Regions from separate parts of the Enterobacter chuandaensis genome, predicted to be linked through region 1. Evidence: predicted binding sites of a transcription regulator. Region 1 holds the regulator's gene; the other holds the start of a gene.
The links. The regulator ArgR, encoded in region 1, controls arginine synthesis, uptake and breakdown. The targets are predictions, from matches to a motif close to ANTGAATAAAAATACANT.
Positions count from the first base shown of each region.

Region 2: a site for ArgR is predicted at 5,618-5,635, ahead of argA (amino-acid N-acetyltransferase). Genes of this name have one in related genera too.

Region 1 is NZ_CP097173.1:4,144,197-4,151,914, forward strand. Features, by position in the region: gene zapE (cell division protein ZapE) at 1-289, opposite strand, end outside; gene zapG (Z-ring associated protein ZapG) at 479-877, shown strand; gene degQ (serine endoprotease DegQ) at 1,048-2,415, shown strand; gene degS (outer membrane-stress sensor serine endopeptidase DegS) at 2,508-3,575, shown strand; gene mdh (malate dehydrogenase) at 3,638-4,576, opposite strand; gene argR (transcriptional regulator ArgR) at 4,974-5,444, shown strand; gene yhcN (peroxide/acid stress response protein YhcN) at 5,820-6,083, shown strand; gene yhcN (peroxide/acid stress response protein YhcN) at 6,194-6,460, shown strand; gene MX657_RS19970 (barstar family protein) at 6,528-6,800, opposite strand; gene MX657_RS19975 (NAD-dependent succinate-semialdehyde dehydrogenase) at 6,846-7,718, opposite strand, start outside.
Region 2 is NZ_CP097173.1:3,764,980-3,772,697, reverse strand. Features, by position in the region: gene recB (exodeoxyribonuclease V subunit beta) at 1-2,401, shown strand, start outside; gene recD (exodeoxyribonuclease V subunit alpha) at 2,398-4,218, shown strand; gene argA (amino-acid N-acetyltransferase) at 4,253-5,584, opposite strand; gene amiC (N-acetylmuramoyl-L-alanine amidase AmiC) at 5,812-7,065, shown strand; tRNA gene MX657_RS18120 (tRNA-Met) at 7,155-7,231, opposite strand; tRNA gene MX657_RS18115 (tRNA-Met) at 7,276-7,352, opposite strand; tRNA gene MX657_RS18110 (tRNA-Met) at 7,397-7,473, opposite strand; gene mltA (murein transglycosylase A) at 7,683-7,718, shown strand, end outside.

The sequences.
Region 1 (7,718 bases):
CCGGCAGGCTGAGATAAAAGAGATCCATCAGCCAGGTTTTTCCGCGCCCGACGCCGCCCCACATATATAAACCGTGCACCGGCGCGTGGGCCTGCGGTGCTTTTTTGCCGAGCAAGCGTCCAAATACGGCCTTGAGCCCACCACTTTGTTCTATTTCATCGGGTTTTGCCGTGAGTTCCTGATAAATCGTCTCCAGACGGTTTACCGCCTCACGTTGAACGTCATCCGGTTGGTGCGTACCCTCGCTAAGGGCCAGTTGATATCGCGATGCAGGGGACAGGTTTTGCATAATCTTATTGTTATTCCTTCAATTAACGCTCACCGGCAGGCGTGACTGGTGAAAAAAAGGCCGTTCTACACTACGCGATGATACGTCAGGATTCCACTTCTGCGGAAATAGCGGTTATAGTGGCATTATCAGGCACAGGCAGGAGCCGAGCCAACACCCTACGGAACAACAAGACAACGGGAGAAGTTCATGACCTGGGAATATGCGCTAATCGGTTTAGTCGTCGGCATCGTGATCGGTGCTGTGGCCATGCGTTTCGGTAACCGCAAATTGCGTCAGCAGCAGTCACTGCAGTACGAACTGGAAAAGAATAAAGCAGAGCTGGAAGAGTATCGCGAAGAGCTGGTCAGCCACTTTGCCCGTAGCGCCGAGCTGCTGGACAACATGGCGACCGACTACCGTCAGCTGTATCAGCATATGGCGAAAAGCTCCAGCAGCCTGCTGCCGGAAATGACAGCGGAAACTAACCCGTTCCGTAACCGTCTGGCAGACTCAGAGGCCGGTAACGATCAGGCGCCGGTCCAGATGCCACGCGACTACTCTGACGGCGCGTCCGGCCTGCTGCGCGGTGGCGCAAAACGCGATTAATCGCACAACGTGAATATATTTTACGGGCGCATCTCTTGCGCCCGTCCTTTCTTCCCGTCCCCAGCTATTATTTAGTCAAACACCTCATTGTTCAGCGTTATAAAATTCAATAACATCATCATGATTGTGGGTCGTTCTTCTTTCATTCCAGGATACGAGAGTCAGCATCAATGAAGAAAAAAAACCAGCTGTTGAGCGCTTTAGCGTTAAGTGTCGGGTTATCTCTCTCGGCATCCTACCCTGCCGGTGCGGCGCTACCTTCGCAGGTGCCGGGACAGGCAGCCATTCCAAGCCTCGCGCCAATGCTGGAAAAAGTGTTGCCCGCGGTCGTGAGCGTTCAGGTAGAAGGCACGGCGGTGCAAAGCCAGCGCGTACCGGAAGAACTGAAAAAATATTTTGGCGATGAGTCCCCCAACCAGCAGGCTCAGCCTTTTGAAGGCCTGGGTTCTGGCGTCATCATTGATGCGGCTAAAGGCTATATTCTGACCAACAATCATGTCATCAGCCAGGCCGATAAAATCAGCGTTCAGCTGAACGATGGCCGCGAATTTGACGCTAAACTGATTGGCGGCGATGACCAGAGCGACATTGCGCTGTTGCAGGTGCAGAACCCAAGCAACCTGACCCAGATTGCCATTGCGGATTCCGACAAACTGCGCGTCGGTGATTTTGCCGTTGCCGTGGGCAACCCCTTTGGTTTAGGGCAAACCGCCACCTCCGGTATTATCTCGGCGCTGGGGCGTAGCGGCCTGAATCTGGAAGGGCTGGAAAACTTCATCCAGACCGATGCCTCAATCAACCGTGGGAACTCTGGCGGAGCGTTACTCAACCTTAACGGCGAGCTGATCGGCATTAACACGGCGATTCTGGCGCCGGGCGGCGGCAGCGTTGGGATCGGCTTTGCTATCCCGAGCAATATGGCACAAACGCTGGCGCAGCAGCTTATCCAGTTCGGCGAAGTCAAGCGTGGGTTGTTGGGTATTAAAGGCATGGAGATGAGCGCGGATATCGCGAAAGCGTTCAATATCAACGTGCAACGCGGTGCGTTTGTCAGCGAAGTGCTGCCAAACTCCGGCTCGGCAAAAGCAGGCATCAAATCGGGCGATGTGATCGTCAGCCTTAACGACAAGCCGCTGAGCAGCTTTGCTGAGCTGCGTTCGCGTATCGCCACCACCGAACCGGGGGCCAAAGTGAAGCTGGGCCTGATCCGTGACGGTAAGCCGCTGAACGTCGAAGTAACGCTCGACAAGAGCACCTCGTCCTCTGCCAGTGCGGAGCTTATCGCCCCGGCGCTGCAGGGAGCAACGCTAAGCGACGGGCAGTTGAAAGACGGTACGAAAGGCATTCGCATCGACACCGTCGAGAAGAGCAGCCCTGCCGCTCAGGCCGGATTGCATCAGGAAGATGTGATCATTGGCGTGAACCGCAATCGCGTGCAGTCCATTGCCGAACTGCGCAAGGTGCTGGAGAGTAAACCGGCGGTCATTGCCCTGCAGGTCATGCGTGGCAATGAGTCAATCTACATTCTGTTGCGCTAAGCATTTGCGATCCCGGACATCACCGCTGCGTGTGATGTCCGGATAACTCATGTTATGCTGCAAATCGTTCCTTTTTTCACGACACGCGCATCATGCTTTTAAAGCTCTTACGTTCCATTGTCATCGGTTTGATTGTCGCTGGCCTGCTGCTGCTGGCGATGCCGTCTTTGCGTCAGTTTAATAAGCTGTCAGCACCCCAGTTCGACAGCACGGATGAAACGCCAGCGACCTATAACCAGGCCGTTCGCCGCGCCGCCCCTGCCGTGGTTAACGTGTATAACCGCGGCCTCAATAGCTCAGCGCATAACCAGCTGGAGATCCGCACCCTCGGTTCCGGGGTGATTATGGACGAGCGCGGCTACATTATTACGAACAAACACGTGATCAACGATGCCGACCAGATCATCGTCGCCCTGCAGGATGGCCGCGTGTTTGAGGCGTTGCTTGTAGGTTCAGACAGCCTGACCGACCTGGCCGTCCTGAAGATTAACGCCACGGGCGGCTTGCCGGTCATTCCGATCAACCGTAAACGCACGCCTCATATTGGTGATGTCGTCCTGGCAATCGGTAACCCTTATAACCTCGGCCAGACGATTACCCAGGGGATTATCAGCGCAACCGGCCGCATTGGCCTCAACCCGTCAGGGCGGCAGAACTTCCTGCAGACGGATGCGTCAATCAACCACGGTAACTCCGGTGGCGCGCTGGTCAACTCGTTGGGCGAACTGATGGGCATTAATACCCTCTCGTTCGATAAAAGTAACGATGGCGAGACACCGGAAGGAATCGGCTTTGCTATTCCGTTCCAGCTGGCGACCAAGATTATGGATAAGCTGATCCGCGACGGACGCGTGATCCGCGGCTATATCGGTATCGGCGGGCGCGAAATTGCACCGATGCATACTCAGGGCGGCGGTATCGATCAGATTCAGGGTATTGTGGTCAACGAGGTGGCACCGGGCGGTCCGGCGGCAAACGCGGGGATTCAGGTCAACGATGTCATTGTGTCGGTCAACGGCACGCCAGCGGTCTCTGCGCTGGAGACAATGGACCAGGTGGCCGAAATTCGCCCTGGCTCTATCATCCCTGTTGAGGTCATGCGCAACGATAAGAAAATGACGCTGCATGTGACGATTCAGGAATACCCGGCAACAAACTAACAGCCATAAAAAAACCGAAGCCAGTAAGTGCTTCGGTTTTTTTTGCCGGGTGGCGCTTCGTTTTACTTGTTAACGAACTCTTCGCCCAGGGTGATATCTTTCTTCAGCGTGTCCAGCATGCCTTCCATCGCGTTTTGTTCAAACGCGCTCAGCGTACCGATAGACTTACGCTCTTCGATACCGTTTTTGCCCAGCAGCAGCGGCTGAGAGAAGAAGCGGGCATGTTCGCCGTCGCCTTCAACGTAAGCGCATTCAACAACGCCTTTCTCGCCCTGCAGGGCGCGAACCAGTGACAGACCGAAACGTGCAGCCGCCTGGCCCATAGACAGGGTTGCAGAACCGCCACCCGCCTTCGCTTCCACCACTTCGGTGCCCGCGTTCTGGATACGTTTGGTCAGGTCAGCCACTTCCTGCTCGGTGAAGCTCACGCCCGGGATCTGCGACAGCAGAGGCAGAATGGTCACACCAGAGTGGCCACCGATAACCGGCACTTCCACTTCTGTTGGCTGTTTGCCTTTCAGCTCAGCAACGAAGGTGTTGGAACGGATGATATCCAGCGTGGTCACGCCGAACAGTTTGTTTTTGTCGTACACACCCGCTTTCTTCAGCACTTCTGCTGCGATAGCAACGGTGGTGTTCACCGGGTTAGTGATGATACCGATGCATGCTTTCGGGCACACTTCAGCGATCTGCTGCACCAGGTTTTTCACGATGCCCGCGTTGACGTTGAACAGGTCTGAACGATCCATGCCTGGCTTACGCGCCACGCCTGCAGAAATCAGCACCACATCAGCGCCCTGCAGCGCAGGACGTGCATCTTCACCGGAGAAACCTTTGATTTTTACAGCGGTCGGGATGTGGCTCAGGTCAACCGCCACACCTGGGGTTACCGGAGCAATATCGTACAGGGAGAGTTCTGAGCCTGAAGGCAGTTGGGTTTTCAGTAGTAGGGCAAGCGCCTGGCCGATACCACCAGCAGCGCCGAGGACTGCGACTTTCATCCTAAACTCCTTATTATGGTTAACTTAAGTATCTGTAAATCCGTTGCCGCGACCTTAAATCAGCATGTCTTTAATTACAATTTTCGAAGCTAAAGAATTTGAGGTCACACGACTTTATCTCTCACCAGAAAGCTATCTGATGACAGATGGCAACGAATTAAGAGGTGGTTACAATACACCCTGCCACGCCACCAAAACAACATCATTTTGATAACATTTAATTTACTTTTAAGCTTATTTGCATCGCGTGACCCAGGCATGTTTTCTGATAACGAAATCTGATAAAATCACTCCCTTTCATAACATTATTTCAGCCTGGCGCTGAGTAGATAATTTGCATAAAAATTCATCCACATGCATAATAATGTTGTTTCTATCGTCCATTTCCGGGTGACTTATGCGAAGCTCGTCTAAGCAAGAAGAATTAGTAAAAGCCTTTAAGGCGCTACTTAAAGAAGAGAAATTCAGTTCTCAGGGAGAAATTGTTCAGGCGCTGCAGGAACAAGGCTTCGATAACATCAACCAGTCGAAAGTCTCCCGCATGTTAACCAAGTTTGGCGCGGTGCGTACCCGCAACGCCAAGATGGAGATGGTCTATTGCCTGCCGGCAGAACTTGGCGTGCCGACCACCTCCAGCCCGCTCAAGAATCTGGTTCTGGATATCGACTATAACGACGCCGTTGTGGTCATCCACACAAGCCCGGGTGCCGCGCAGCTGATTGCCCGCATGCTGGACTCGTTGGGTAAAACGGAGGGGATCCTCGGCACCATCGCCGGTGATGACACCATCTTTACCACACCGGCCAGCGGCTTCTCCGTGAAAGATCTCCACGAAGCGATTCTGGTTCTGTTCGAACAGGAACTGTAATCCCCTCTCCCCGCGGTTCCGCTGCGGGGATCGTTCTGCTCTCACCCTGTTTTCCCTTCTATTCGTCTGCCTCTTGCTTTGACAAATAGTGCTTTTTACTGCCCATTAACATTCACACAGTGAATGCCAAATCAAAAAATCGCACAAAAAATCAAAATAGCATATCCATATGATTTTCTTAGACATAGCACCTCTGAGTGAACAAATAACAGCCAATTTTATGCAATTTGGTTATAAAAAAGAGCGTAGTTAACACGTAATAACAAAGGAAACCATTAGCCTGGTATTAATTTTTACCGTTATTAGTGTATACTTGATTTTGTGATGAGGGTCACGAAACAAGACCCCACTAAAAAATTCGACGAGGTAAGAATCATGAAAATCAAAACTACTGTAGCGGCGCTGAGCGTCCTGTCTGTCCTGTCCTTCGGTGCTTTCGCGGCTGATGCTATTAATGCTGACCAGGCGCAATCCCGTGAGGCAATCGGTACGGTTTCTGTCGGCGCTGTTGGCACGTCTCCAATGGACATGCATGAGATGCTGAACAAAAAAGCGGAAGAAAAAGGTGCGTCATCCTATCGCATCATCGAAGCACGTTCCGGTGACCACTGGCACGCCACCGCCGAGCTGTACAAATAAGTTTTAGTAATCACTGAAGACGTAATTCTCCACTCAACGGCACCAGGCATAAAAATAGCAGTTCAACCCTTCTCGCCGTTGAGCAAAAAACCTGTTCAGGAGTAAAAACTATGAAAACCAAATTGATCATCGCAACCCTGGGTCTGGCATCCGTTCTCTCTTTCGGCGCAAGCGCAGCCGTACAGCAAGTTAATGCCGATCAGGCACAAAATCTGCAGCGTATGGGCAGCGTCTCCGTCACGTCTGTCACCGGCTCCCCGATGGACATTCGTCAGGAACTGGCCGCCAAAGCTGAGAAAGCGGGCGCCAGCAGCTATCGCGTCACCGAACTGAATCAGGGCGACCACTGGCATGCCACGGCTGAACTGTATAAATAAACCCTCGTCGTATCTCATCATACGACTTGCCCCTGGCCTTCTGGTCAGGGGCTTTTTTTGTGCTTAATCAGTGGCGCGCATTGAAACGCAGCTGTCCTTCCAGCTCTTCTTCCGCTTCATCGAAGAGTAATATCAGCGCGCCGAAACGTCTGCGCAACTTATCGGGCAGATGGATAAACTCAATCTCCAGCGGTAGCGGCAGCATGCTGCCGGTGACCACGTCCCACAGCGTATCCAGATTCGTCACGCTTTCCCGTTCAAGATCAAACGCCCGGATAAATTCCCGATAGAAGTCTTCCTGACTGTCGATCTCGTCAAAATCAAAGGTATAGGTTTTCATTGCCAGCCACCCAGTCCAGGCGGGCGGCAGATGCCGCCCTGTCTATTATAATCCCCCGATATGCAGGGTTTTAACTTCCAGATACTCTTCCAGCCCCAGCACGGATCCCTCACGTCCAAGACCGGACTCTTTTATGCCGCCGAAAGGCCCCAGTTCGGTGGAAACGGCGCACTCGTTAATACCAATCATCCCGCTCTCAATGGCCTGTGAAACGCGGAAAACCCGGGAAAGGTTCTGGGTGTAGAAGTAAGCCGCCAGCCCGTAAGGCGTGTTATTCGCGCGCTGGATGACTTCATCTTCCGAGGTGAAGCGGAAACACGCCGCAACCGGGCCAAACGTCTCTTCTTCTGCCAGCTTCATGCCTTCGTGACAGTCGCCCAGCACGGTTGGCATCCAGAAATTACCGCCCAGCGGATGGGGTTTGCCGCCCGCCAGCACGGTCGCCCCTCGTGCGACCGCATCTTCAACATGCTCACGGACCTTGTCGACCGCGGCGGATTCAATCAGCGGCCCGACGACGACGCCGTCCTCAAGGCCATTCCCCACCTTAAGGGCATTAACCGCATCAGCGAGCTTATTCACAAACTTGTCGTAGACGGTTTCCTGAATGTAGAAGCGGTTCACGCTGACGCAGACCTGCCCCGCATTGCGGAATTTATTGGCGATCGCGCCTTTTACCGCAGCCTCGATGTCCGCATCCTCAAAGACGATATACGGGGCATTTCCCCCCAGCTCCATCGAGACTTTTTTCATGGTTTCTGCGGCGTTGCGCACCAGCGTTTTGCCGACGGAGGTCGAACCGGTAAAGGAGATTTTACGCACGTCGTGGCTGGCCATGATCGCATCGCTGATTTCATGGGTATTTCCGGCCACCGCGTTGAGCACGCCATCCGGCACGCCCGCCTGTTTTGCCAGCGT
Region 2 (7,718 bases), 380 kb from region 1:
AATGATTGACGAATTTCAGGATACCGACCCTCAGCAATACCGTATTTTCCGCCGTATCTGGCGCCAGCAGCCCGGCACCGCGCTGCTGTTAATCGGCGATCCTAAGCAGGCCATTTATGCTTTCCGCGGTGCGGATATTTTCACCTACATGAAAGCCCGTAGCGAGGTCGACGCGCACTACACGCTCGACACCAACTGGCGCTCCTCTCCCGGCATGGTGGAAAGTGTCAACGCGCTTTTCGGCCGCATGGATACGGCGTTTATGTTCCGGGAGATCCCTTTCCAGCCGGTCAAATTCGCCCCGAAAAATGCCTCGTTGCGCTTCGAATTTAACGGCGAAACGCAGCCCGCCATGAATTTCTGGCTGCTGGATGGAGAGGGCTGCGGCGTCGCGGACTATCAAAACGCCATGGCCCAGCACTGTGCGGCACAAATTCGGGACTGGCTCAGCGCTGGTGCGCGCGGTGAAGCACTGCTGTGGAAGGGGGATAAACCTGCCCCGGTTAAGGCATCGGATATCACGGTGCTGGTGCGCAGCCGTCAGGAGGCCGCACTTATCCGCGATGCCCTGACGTTACTGAATATACCGTCCGTCTACCTTTCCAACCGCGACAGCGTTTTTGAAACGCTGGAAGCCCAGGAGATGCTATGGCTGCTGCAGGCCGTGCTGGCGCCGGAGCGGGAAAGCACGCTGCGCAGCGCACTGGCGAGCGCGATGCTCGGGCTGAATGCGCGTGACATTGATGCGCTCAACAATGACGAATCCGCATGGGATGCCGTGGTAGAAGAGTTTGTTCGCTACCGTGAAAAATGGCAGAAGCGCGGCGTGATGGCGATGGTGCGCGAGCTCATGGCACAGCGTCACATTGCGGAGAACATGCTCGCGACCGCGGGCGGCGAGCGTCGGCTGACCGATATTTTACACATCAGCGAGCTTCTCCAGGAAGCGGGCACGCAGCTGGAGAGCGAGCACGCCCTGGTGCGCTGGCTGGCGCAGCAGATTGCTGACCCGAACAGTAATTCATCCAGCCAGCAGATGCGCCTTGAGAGCGATAAACATCTGGTGCAGATCGTTACCATTCACAAGTCGAAAGGTCTGGAGTATCCGCTGGTCTGGCTGCCATTTATCGCCAATTACCGCGTGCAGGACCAGGCTTTTTACCACGATCGCGAGTCGTTTGAGGCGGTGCTCGATCTCAGCAACGCGGAGTCCAGCGTTGAGCTGGCCGAAGCCGAGCGTCTGGCGGAAGATCTTCGTCTGCTCTACGTGGCGCTGACCCGTTCAGTCTGGCACTGCAGTCTGGGCATTGCGCCGCTGTTCCGCCGTCGTGGCGAAAAAAGCGGCGAGAGTGATTTTCATCTGAGCGCGCTGGGGCGGCTTATTCAGCGCGGCGAATCCAAAGATGCCGCAGGGCTGCGCCAGTGCATCGAATCGCTTTGCACCGAGCATGTTGCCCTGCATATTCCGACCCAGCCCGACAACAGTCGCTGGCAGACGCCTGAGCAGCAGGCCTCTGAGCTGCATGCCCGACAGGTTGCCCGCATGATTGCCGACGACTGGCGCGTCACCAGCTACTCCGGTTTACAGCAGCACGGGCAGAGTATTGCGCAGGATCTGATGCCAAAACTGGATGTCGATGCCGCAGGTGCCGGGAGTGTGCCCGTTGAGCCCGTGCTCACACCTCATCAGTTCCCACGCGGCGCCTCGCCGGGCACGTTTTTGCACAGTCTGTTTGAGGAGCTGGATTTTACCCAGCCGGTTTCCGATGAGTGGGTGCTGAAGATGCTGCAGAGCGGCGGCTACGACGCGCAGTGGCAGCCGGTTCTCACGGAATGGATCCGCGCTATTCTGCACGCGCCACTCACGGCGCAGGGGATTTCGCTGAGCCAGTTGACCGCCAAAGATAAGCAGGTGGAGATGGAGTTTTATCTTCCTATTGCCAGCCCGCTCAGGGCCGAGGCGCTTGATGCAATGATCCGCGAGTACGATCCGTTATCCGCCGGGTGCCCGCCGCTGAATTTCCGCCAGGTGCAGGGGATGCTGAAAGGCTTTATCGACCTCGTTTTCCTCCATGAAGGGCGCTACTACCTGCTGGATTACAAATCGAACTGGCTGGGTGAAAGCAGCGAAGCCTACACGCAAGACGCGATGGCCTCTGCGATGCAAATGCATCGCTACGATCTGCAGTACCAGCTTTACACCCTGGCACTGCACCGCTACCTGCGTCATCGCATGGCCAATTACCGTTATGAAGACCATTTTGGCGGCGTAATTTACCTGTTCCTGCGCGGCGTGGATGCTAATGACCCGCGTTCCGGCGTCTTCAGTACGCGTCCGGCTGCGGAGTTGATTGAAAAAATGGATAACCTGTTTGCTACAGGCACGGAGGAGGTGGCATGACGATGCAGGCACTACTGCTGGACGCGGTTGAACAACGATTACTGCGCCACCTGGATGTGCAGTTTGCCATGATGGTGGCGGGCGAAGAGCCTGCCGTCATGCTTGCCGCCGCGATCCTGAGCAAAGATGCGGGGGAGGGGCACGTGTGTCTGCCACTTTCACGTCTGGTGGTGGATGAGAAAATGCCCCCGGCTTTACAGGCGTGTTTCGCGCTGCTGGGTGAGGCCGTGGACTGGCAGGAAATATTACTCCGCTCGCCTGCCGTCAGCGGCGCCGATACCGGTACGCCAATGATTTTGACGGGAGAACGTTTGTATCTGAACCGGCTGTGGCGTAACGAGCTAACGGTGGCGCGCTTCTTCAGCGAGACCAATGCTCCGCTAGCGTGCGATGAAGCACTGCTCCGGCAAACGCTGGATATGCTGTTTACCTCTGACGACGCGACAGACTGGCAGAAAGTGGCGGCAGCGGTGGCGTTAACGCGGCGGATATCGGTGATTTCTGGCGGTCCGGGCACCGGAAAAACGACCACCGTGGCAAAGCTGCTTGCCGCGCTGATTCAGTTATCGGGTGAACAAAAGTGCCGTATTCGCCTGGCAGCCCCCACGGGGAAAGCGGCGGCGCGTCTGACAGAGTCGTTGGGCGGGGCGCTGCAAAAACTGCCGCTTTCCGGGGATCAGCTTGCGCTTTTCCCTAACGAAGCCAGCACGCTGCACCGGTTGCTGGGCGCTCAGCCGGGCAGCCAGCGTCTGCGCTATCATGCTGGTATCCCCTTGCATCTTGACGTGCTGGTGGTGGATGAAGCGTCGATGATTGACCTGACGATGATGTCGCGGTTGATCGATGCGCTCCCGCCGCACGCACGGGTTATTTTTCTCGGCGATCGCGATCAGCTTGCCTCCGTTGAGGCCGGAGCCGTGCTGGGCGATATCTGCACCTATGCCAGCCTGGGATATACCTCGGAACGTGCAGAGGAGTTAGCCCGTCTCACCGGATGTTCGCTCACCTCTGAAAACCATTCGCTTGCAGGGGCGCTGCGCGACAGCCTGTGTCTGCTGCAAAAAAGCTACCGTTTCGGCAGCGACTCCGGCATCGGCCAGCTCGCGGCGGCAGTGAACCGGGGCGACCGGCGCACCACCACTGCGGTATTCGACGGAACCTATACGGATATTGAGAAAAAATCGCTGCAAACCGGGGAAGAATATCAGGCGATGCTTGATGACGCCCTGCTGGGGTATCAACATTTTCTGACGGGCGTACAGCAGCAAAGCATGCCGGAGCAGGTCATTGCCGCGTTTGGCGAATATCAGTTGCTCTGTGCGCTGAGGGAAGGCCCCTTTGGCGTCAGCGGCCTGAACGACAGGCTGGAACAGCTGCTGGCGCAAAAGCGTAAAATCAACCGTACCCCGCACTCCCGCTGGTATGAAGGGCGGCCGGTGATGATCTCCCGCAACGACAGCGCGCTGGGGTTGTTTAACGGAGATATCGGGATTGCGCTCGATCGCGGTCAGGGGCTTCGCGTCTGGTTCCAGATGCCAGACGGCAGCGTGAAGTCTTTCCAGCCCAGCCGTTTGCCCGAGCATGAAACCGCATGGGCGATGACGGTGCATAAATCTCAGGGCTCTGAGTTTAACCATGCGGCGCTGATCCTGCCCACGCAGCTTTCACCGGTCATTACCCGCGAGCTGATCTATACCGCCATTACGCGCGCGCGTCAGCGCCTGTCGCTCTATGCCGACGAACGGGTGCTGGTGCAGGCGATTGCCGCCCGTACGGAACGCCGAAGCGGGCTGAGCGCGATATTTGGGGCCGTCTGAATGAAAGCCCCCACCGGACGGTGAGGGCGTCGTATCATCCAAGGTCAGCCATCAGCACTTTTGAACGACGCTGATAGTTGTACATCTCTTTCTTCGTTTCCGGCAGGGAATCAATATCTACCGGCGTGAACCCGCGCTCCTGGAACCAGTGAATGCTCCGCGTCGTCAGGACGAAAAGCTTGCTCAGCCCCATCTGACGCGCCTGTGCCGCCACGCGCTCAAGCAGCATTTCGCCGCGTGAAGAGCTGCGGTAGTCCGGGTGCACCGCCACGCAGGCCATTTCACCAATCTTCTCTTCCGGGAACGGATAGAGCGCGGCGCAGGCGATGGTCAGGTTATCGCGCTGGATAATGGTGAATTTGTCGATCTCCATCTCCAGCTGCTCTCGGGAGCGACGCACCAGAATACCCTGCTGCTCCAGAGGACGGATCAGCTCCAGAATGCCGCCGATATCGTTGATGGTCGCGCGGCGGATCTGCTCGGCGCTTTCCATCACAATCTGGGTACCAATACCGTCGCGGGAGAACAGCTCCTGCAGCAGAGCGCCGTCTTCCTGATAGCTGATCAGGTGACTACGGCGCACGCCGCTGCGACAGGCCTTCACGGCACCACGCAGGAAGCGGACGGTGCCGGAGTGGTAATCGCCTTCGGCTTCCAGCACTTCCACGCGGGCCTGGGCTTCATTCGGGAAGAGTTCCGGCACAATCACCCCTTCATCGTTTACGACGCCCTGGGAGGAGCAAAACCCAATCATTTTTTCCGCCTTCAGCTTGATCGCCAACTGGGTGGCAATCTCTTCGGACGTCAGGTTAAAGCTTTCGCCGGTTACGGAAACCGCCACCGGGCCCATCAGCACGATGGCACCGCTGTCCAACTGGCGATGAATGGCTTCTTCATCAATACGACGAATGCGGCCGCTGTGGCAGTAATCTACGCCATCGTCCACGCCGAGCGGCTGGGCAATGATAAAGTTGCCGCTCACGACGTTGATATGCGCGCCCTGTAGCGGTGTGTTGTTCAGGCTCATCGACAGGCGAGCGGTAATATCCAGCTGCAGCAGACCCGCCGCCTGTTTCACCAGCTCCAGAGTTTTTGCATCCGTGACGCGAGTATGTTTGTGGTAAATCGGCTCGTGGTGGTGAGCGGCCAGGTTGGCGTCAATCTGCGGGCGTGCGCCGTAGACCACCACCAGGCGGATCCCGAGGCTGTGCAGCAGGCCAATGTCATTGACGATGCTGGAAAAATTTTCATGCTCGATGGCTTCGCCGCCCAGCATGATGACAAACGTTTTTCCCCGGTGGGCGTTGATATAGGGAACAGAATGGCGGAATCCCTGGACCAGTTCGGTTCTACGTTCCTTCACCATGGCACAACCCTTAATGAATGTTTATTCGTAATTTCTGTATTTTTATTCGATTGTGGGCGCGTGTGCAAGTGCAAATTTTCTGCGTCCTACAGAAATTAATAAGTAATCCGTGCGTTAACGTATGATTGTTTACCCTTTTATAGATGACAGTTTATGCGTCATTCGTTAAAGTTTTCGGTCAATCTGACCATTTTGTATATCAGTTCGTTTTCTTGCTCGGGAGAAGCATGTCGGGATCCAATTCAGCAATAAGCCGCCGCCGTTTGTTAAAAGGGGCCGGGGCAATGTGGTTGCTTAGCGTCAGCCAGGTCGGTCTTGCCGCCACGAGTCAGGTGGTGGCGGTGCGCGTCTGGCCGTCGTCGACCTATACGCGCGTAACGGTCGAGTCCAACCGCGTGCTGAAATATAAGCAATTTGCCCTCAGCAACCCTGAACGCGTGGTGGTGGATCTCGAAGGGGTGAACCTCAACTCCGTGCTGAAAGGCATGGCGGCGCAGATCCGCGGTGACGATCCGTTTATTAAATCGGCGCGCGTCGGCCAGTTTGATCCGCAAACCGTGCGCATGGTGTTTGAGCTGAAGCAGAACGTTAAGCCGCAGCTGTTCGCCCTGGCGCCCGTTGCAACGTTTAAAGAGCGTCTGGTGATGGATCTCTACCCGGCCAATGCGACGGATATTCAGGATCCGCTTCTCGCCCTGCTGGAGGATTACAACAAAGGCGATCTTCAGCGTCAGGTGCCGCCTGCGCAAAGCGGCCCGCAGCCGGGGAAAGCAGGGCGCGATCGTCCGATTGTGATCATGCTCGATCCCGGCCACGGCGGCGAAGACTCCGGTGCGGTGGGGAAATACCATACGCGTGAAAAAGACGTGGTGCTGCAAATTGCCCGTCGTCTGAAGGCGTTAATTGATAAAGAGGGCAATATGCGCGCCTACATGACGCGCAATGAGGATGTCTTTATCCCGCTGAAGGTCAGGGTGGCGAAAGCGCAGAAGCAGCGCGCCGATCTGTTCGTCTCTATTCATGCGGATGCCTTTACCAGCCGCCAGCCAAGCGGCTCGTCGGTGTTTGCGCTTTCCACCAAAGGTGCGACCAGTACCGCGGCGCGATACCTTGCGGACACCCAGAACGCCTCGGATTTGATCGGTGGCGTGAGCAAAAGCGGCGACCGCTACGTTGACCATACTATGTTTGACATGGTGCAGTCCCTGACCATTAACGACAGCCTGAAGTTTGGTAAAGCGGTGCTGGGCAAGCTGGGGAACATCAATAAGCTGCACAAAAACAGCGTTGAGCAGGCCGGGTTTGCGGTACTGAAGGCACCGGATATTCCGTCCATTCTGGTGGAAACCGCGTTTATCAGTAACGTGGAAGAAGAGCGTAAGCTCAAGACCGCTAAATTCCAGCAGGAGGTTGCGGAGTCGATTCTGGCGGGGATTCGGGCGTATTTCTCCGACGGGGCGACGCTGGCGCGACGCGGGTAGGTCTTTTAGCCGGGTGGAATGCCCGGCAAATTCACAAACGGCAGATACAAAAAAACACCCTTAAGGGTGTTTATTGTGTTCAGAAGTGTTGGTTGCGGGGGCCGGATTTGAACCGACGACCTTCGGGTTATGAGCCCGACGAGCTACCAGGCTGCTCCACCCCGCGTCCGTCTTTCTACAGTCGTAGAAACTTACTTCTTCAAATTTGATTGGTTGCGGGGGCCGGATTTGAACCGACGACCTTCGGGTTATGAGCCCGACGAGCTACCAGGCTGCTCCACCCCGCGTCCGTCTTTCTACAGTTGTAGAAGATACTTCATCAAATTTTAATTGGTTGCGGGGGCCGGATTTGAACCGACGACCTTCGGGTTATGAGCCCGACGAGCTACCAGGCTGCTCCACCCCGCGTCCGTGGAAGCGCACTATACTCGGATAGGTTTGTGATGCAACCCCTTTTTCACATAAATCATTAACTTTGTATGTAAATTGAACGGCATTGCGACATTTGGACTATTTTTTGCTCAGAATTTGCCAAAGGGCATGCGATCACATTTCATTCGCTTTGTCGGTTTGTTATCTTCATCACGCGGAAATGGGCAACTTAAAGACGAGATATAATGAAAGGACGTTGGGCGAAGTATCTGATGACGGGC